DNA from 2 places in the Peribacillus sp. YIM B13477 genome. Region 1 is predicted to be linked to the other one. Evidence: predicted binding sites of a transcription regulator. Region 1 holds the regulator's gene; the other holds the start of a gene.
The links. Region 1 encodes Rex, which represses fermentation and respiration genes when NADH is low (regulators of the CRP and FNR family bind a similar motif). Its sites were predicted from a motif close to TTGTGAAATATTTCACAA; they were not measured.
Positions count from the first base shown of each region.

Region 1 (3,149 bases):
TGGATAGTTTTCAGTTTTCTCGCTGCTTTATTCTTGATTCTTTTTTTAATGAGAAAAGATATGAGGGAAAAGCTGGACACGAGAAACCAAACTTCCGTATCCATGTCGATATTATGGGCAATTGCAGGAGTCTTCATGGCTCTTTTTGCGCAAAGCATTGCCGGAAGCATTGAACAAATGCTTGGGGTGGAGTCTGAATCTGAAAATACGCAGCAACTCATTTCACTTATTTACAAAGTCCCCATGGTCATTTTCGTCACTTCAGTAATTGGACCTATATTGGAAGAATTAATTTTCCGTAAAATTATTTTCGGATCACTTCATAAACGCTTTAACTTCTTTATTTCAGCTTTAATCAGCTCAGTTATTTTCGGCTTGGCGCATGGTGAATTTGAACATCTTCTTTTATATACGGCAATGGGCTTCACTTTTGCTTTCCTTTATGCGAAAACAGGCCGCATTCTCGTATCCATGAGCGCTCATATTGCGATGAACACGCTTGTTATCATCCTTCAAGTGGTATATCGGGAGGATATTGAGAAGATGCTAGATACTGCACAGGCCTTCATCGGAGGTTTATTATGAAACGTCAATCACCATTATTCATGGGCATCATTTATGCAGGCTTAGGAGCTCTTTTTACCGCTATCGCAATTCAAACCGTCAATTCTTCAGGATGGGGACTCTTTGCCTACATACTTGTCCTTATTGCGACTCTTGATTTTGGATCGGGATTACGCATGATCATGCTGCACTTTAAGATTAAAGCCGCACAAAAAAATAAGAAAAAATGAAAAAACGCTGCATAAAAGCAGCGTTTTTTCATTCCTCCAAAGCGGCTTCTTCCACTACCGGATAATGTTTCAGGAAGTAGATGAGCGACTGAAGTTCCACGGCCAGGTCAATGTGGTGGACCCTTATGGATGGCGGCACGGTCAGCCGTGCAGGTGTGAAATTCAATATTCCTTTTATGTCAGCTTTGACTAGACGATCGGTTATCGTCTGGGCTACCTGTGCAGGCACTGTCAATATAGCTGCAGTAATATTATTTTCCTGCAATAGTGTATCGATTTGATCCATATGGTAGATGGGCACATCAGCTATTCGCTTGCCGACCTTTTCTTCAGAAACTTCGAAAGCCATTTCAATTTTTGTATTATTATTTTTCATGAAATTGTAATTTAAAAAAGCGGTTCCTAAATTTCCCACTCCGATTAAAGCGACTTTGGTCAATTCATCTTGATCAAGTGTTTTTCTGAAGAAGGATAATAAATAATTGACATTGTAGCCGTAGCCTTTTTTCCCAAGCGCGCCAAAGTAGGAAAAATCACGGCGAATGGTAGCAGAATCCACTTTTACGGCTTCACTTAGCTCAGCCGAGGAAACTCTTTGTTTGCCTGAGGAATGTAAGTTCTTTAAAAATCGATAATACAATGGCAACCTTTTGGCTGTTGCCTGCGGTATCTTTGGGTCATGGTTCATTGTTCTTCCCCGCCTTCACACATGCTTTTCAACTTAATCTCTATCTGTTCGTTTTACTTGCCTTTTATAATCGCTACTAGACACTCCGCCTGTTTTCTCCACTAAGAATGTAGGCCCGATCACCATTCCCTTATCAATGGCCTTACACATGTCATAAACAGTCAAGGCAGTCACGGATGCAGCTGTTAACGCTTCCATTTCCACACCTGTACTCCCTTTTGTCTTAGCTTCCGTTTCAATCCTAAGCCTATATCCTTGTTCTTCTTTTTCCCAATCAAAGGCTATATTGACCCCTTGCAGAGCAATGGGATGGCACATCGGAATTATATTGGATGTATTTTTGCTGGCCATGATTCCTGCAACTTGTGCAACAGCCAGTACATCACCTTTTTTCATCTTATGGTTCGTGACCAATTCATATATTTCATCATTCAATAAAATGCTCGATTGAGCCACTGCCGTCCGGGTTGTTTCAGGCTTAGCACTCACATCGACCATTTTGGCCCTGCCCTGTTCATTAAAATGCGTTAAGTCTCCCATTTAAGTAACCCCTCCTAAATCATACACTATTATTCCACTTTATGTAACAGCTTTTCTTTCAGCTTGGAACCAAGCTGTTGCCGATAATAACTAAAATACGTTAAACTAACAGTAATCAATTGAGGTGAAATCTATGATTTTATTACAAATCAATCAACTATCGAAATATTATGGAGCTGAACTTATTTTATCAAATATGAAGCTCGAAGTTCAAAATAAAGATCGAATTGCCCTTGTCGGCCGAAATGGCGCCGGCAAATCCACCCTGCTAAAAATCATAGCCGGGCAGCTTTCCCATGATGGCGGTGAAATAATCAAACCAAAAGGCGTCACCATCGGCTATATGGCCCAGGATACTGGATTGGAATCCGAACTGACAATTTGGGATGAAATGCTTACTGTATTCACTGATCTTATAGAGCAGGAAAAGGAACTGCGTCGCCTTGAGGCTGATATGGCCAGACCTGACATCTTTGAAAACGAAACGGTTTACCAAAAAGTGCTGAATGAATACGACACTTTGATGGTGGCATTCAAAGAGAAAGGCGGTTATCAATATGAAGCGGATATCCGTTCCGTATTGCATGGTCTTCAGTTTGCCGACTTTGACTATTCTACCCCAATTTCCACTTTAAGCGGCGGGCAAAAAACAAGGCTTGCATTAGGTAAGCTGCTTTTAAGGAAACCGGATATATTGATTCTGGATGAGCCGACGAACCATTTGGATATCGAAACCCTCTCTTGGCTTGAACAATATTTACAAGGCTACCAGGGAGCTGTCCTCATTGTTTCCCATGACCGCTATTTTTTAGATAAAGTAGTAAACCTGGTATATGAGATTTCCCGGAATAACATGAAAAAATACCATGGTAATTATAGTTCTTACCTAGAGGGAAAAGCGGAAGATTATGAGCGGGACATGAAACTGTTCGAGAAACAGCAAGGGGAAATCGAAAAGCTTCGCGATTTTGTCCAACGTAATATCACAAGGGCTTCCACAACGAAAAGAGCACAAAGCAGACGTAAACAGCTCGAAAAGATGGATGTACTGGACAAGCCGCAAGGTGATGAAAAGTCCGCGAATTTTTCTTTCCAGATTGAAAGGCAAAGCGGAAATGAAGTACTCC
Region 1 is NZ_JBHZPD010000010.1:4,110-7,258, reverse strand. It holds gene ACFX4H_RS22660 (CPBP family intramembrane glutamic endopeptidase) at 1-585, shown strand, start outside; gene ACFX4H_RS22655 (YdiK family protein) at 582-794, shown strand; gene ACFX4H_RS22650 (redox-sensing transcriptional repressor Rex) at 823-1,482, opposite strand; gene moaC (cyclic pyranopterin monophosphate synthase MoaC) at 1,516-2,022, opposite strand; gene ACFX4H_RS22640 (ABC transporter ATP-binding protein) at 2,156-3,149, shown strand, end outside.

Region 2 (3,149 bases), on a different contig from region 1:
TAATCGATTTGTCCCATTAGCACTTGCAATATTGGGTCCAATTGTAGCCAACATTTTCTTACTTCATTTGATCCTTGATCATTCGTTACTTGTTTTAGCAGTAATAATTGTAATCATGTATAGTTATTTGTTGTTTTGTTACAGAAAAAGTTTTAAAAGTATTTTGGAGAAAAAGCCTTCTCATTAATACTTCCTTGAATTACACATTTTGCGTCAAGTTTGTATCAACTCTATAATAACGTATTGAACAAACGGGTTCGTTAACTGAAGATCAGAGCTGTCTTTAAGGCAGCTCTTTCTATATGCAACTAACGGGGCAGGTTTTTTGAAGAAGGATTTTGCAATCCTTATGCAGAATAAGGTAATGCTTAAAATCTTAGTACATAAAGGGTGTGTATGAGGATGGATTGTAAGAATGTTACCGGAGAAAATGATACAGGCAAATCACAATTAAATATACTTCTTGAAATAAGTGAAATTTGCTTATCACTTAATTTTAACCTGTGGCTACGAGGCGGATGGGCGATAGATTTTCTTCTTGGAAAGATTACTCGTTCACATACTGATATTGATTTAGTTACTTGGTTACATTATCGTGAGCACTTGGAACAGGCTCTTGTTAATGCTGGTTTTCAAATAAAGCCTGTAGGCGAGTTTCAAACCGATTTCCTCAAAAACAATGTCGATGTGAGTTTTGTATTTGTTCGGTATTCTGATAATGGCGATATAGTCGCTAACGGTTTTCCAGATTGGGTATGGAGGAAAGATGCCTTGCAACACTGTTTATGAATGGTGCAATTGGAAAAAAGAGGTGTTAGTATGAGGGAATTATTATGGAGTTTCAGTTTGCTTGTTATCATTGTGGCGTTAGGGGGATGTTCAAGTTCCTCTAAAACTTCGGGTTCTCCTGAGGCAAAAGACGTTGGCTATCAAATAGTAGAGTACGGTAGTTTAAGTGATAAACGAGCTGTATTGGATAAAGATAATGTCAAAAAGATTGAAGACATTATAGCAGATGTCAAATGGGATAAAACAGTATCAGTTGATAAAAGTAGTAAAGAAGATTCTGTATTTTGGTTTATAGACCAAGAAAACAAGGAAGGGCAGAAATATAAGGTGTGGTTCAACGAAGCTGGCTCCGTAGACGTGCAGGATGAAAAGGAGGTATGGAGCGTTTTGGAAGGGAAAGACGGTGAAACATTATCCTCTATTTTCAAACTAAATGAACAGAAATAAAGAATAGAAAAATATTAAGTTAACAGATACGTTAGCTGAAGATTGGAGCTGCCTTTAAGGCAGCTTTTTCTTTATTCAACTACCATGAAAATAAGTTTTTTAAGAATGGAAAAATGACAATAACTAGACCCCGCTCAATCGTTTTAAGAAAAAGGGAGAGCGTTAAAGATAGAAACTGAGTAGCTTTACAGAAAAATTTATGAAGTTTAGTAGCCTTTGTAAAAACAATTTTTTTTGAAAATGGATTGTAAATTGGAAAAAAGTGATGTATCATTAATTGTGAAATGTTTCACAAACAATATTTTCCTTTTAAAAACTTAATGAGATGAAAGGATGAAAAACTTATGACAAAAGAAAAAGTAAGCCGTGTCGCATTAATTGGAACAGGGTTTGTAGGCTCAAGCTACGCCTTTGCTCTTATGAACCAAGGAATTGTAGATGAGTTGATTATGATTGATTTAAATAAAGAAAAAGCAATTGGTGATGTGATGGATTTAAATCATGGGAAAGTTTTCGCTCCAAATCCAACAAATATTCGCTTTGGAGGGTATGAAGATTGTGCAGATGTGGATTTAGTTGTAATTTGTGCAGGAGCGAACCAAAGACCAGGAGAAACACGCCTTGACCTTGTGGATAAAAATCTGAAGATTTTTAAAACAATAGTCGAGAATGTCATGGCTAGTGGATTTGATGGCATCTTTCTTGTCGCAACCAATCCCGTTGACATCTTAACATACGCAACATCGCATTATAGTGGGTTACCTAAAGAACGAGTCATTGGGTCTGGTACCATTCTTGATACAGCTCGTTTCCGTTTCCTACTAGGTGATTACTTTAAAGTCGCACCGAAAAATGTGCATGCGTATATCATCGGAGAACACGGTGACAGCGAGCTACCTGTTTATAGTTCTGCAGACGTGGGTGGTATTCCCGTTTTGAAAATGATTGAACGCCAAGATCACTATAAAAAAGAAGACTTAGATGAGATTTTTATTAATGTACGTGATGCAGCCTACAAAATCATTGAAGGAAAAGGTGCTACTTACTATGGCATCGCTATGGGACTTGTGCGAATTACAAAAGCCATTCTCCACAATGAAAATAGCGTGTTAACTGTCTCTGCTCATCTGGATGGCCAGTATGGTGAGAAGCATGTGTACATGGGTGTTCCAGCAATCATTAATCGTAGTGGAATCCGAGAAATTGTCGAATTAGAACTCAATGAAGAAGAACAACAGAAATTCCAACACAGTGCTTATGTCTTAAAAGACATTTTGGCGCCTCATTTTGAAGAATTAAAATTATAACATTAAATAGAAAGAAGGAAGCATCATGTGGATTCAAGATTATAATCCATTGAATAACACGTACTTATCAGCCTTGGTTGCTGCTTTTCCTGTCACATTCCTTTCTATTGGGTCTGACTGTAATTAAAATGAAGGGCATTATCACAGCCCTTCTTACACTAATCATTAGCATAGGTGTATCGGCATTTTTATTCCAGCTGCTTACTAGTTGGATCGTTGTTAGAAGGCCAATATCGTCAAAGTAATGTTCATGTTGATGCTCCAACTGTAATTAATCGTACAGGTGCAAAAAATATTGTGGAGCTTTCACTAAATGAGAGCGAAAAAGAAAAGTTTGCACATTCTGTTAAAACACTTAAAGGTATTCAATCTCTATTTTGGGAGTATTTTAATTTCTTAAGTAAGAAATTCTTAAGTAAGAAATTCTTACGTAAGGGAGCTGTTATTATGTTAGTAGAAACTATCGATCCATTTAATAATCTTGCTATTTCAGCGTTAGTTGCAGCTATACCGATCCTTTTGTTTCTCTTATGTTTGACGATCTTTAAAATGAGAGGTATTTATGCAGCGCTTCTAAATTTATTTGTAACCCTTCTAATTGTACTT
Region 2 is NZ_JBHZPD010000018.1:21,921-25,069, reverse strand. It holds gene ACFX4H_RS25965 (DoxX family membrane protein) at 1-187, shown strand, start outside; gene ACFX4H_RS25960 (nucleotidyltransferase domain-containing protein) at 403-789, shown strand; gene ACFX4H_RS25955 (hypothetical protein) at 820-1,236, shown strand; gene ACFX4H_RS25950 (L-lactate dehydrogenase) at 1,581-2,543, shown strand; gene ACFX4H_RS25945 (L-lactate permease) at 2,991-3,149, shown strand, end outside.
Region 2: ACFX4H_RS25950 (L-lactate dehydrogenase) is a predicted target of Rex. The motif match lies at 1,514-1,531, and genes of this name have one in related genera.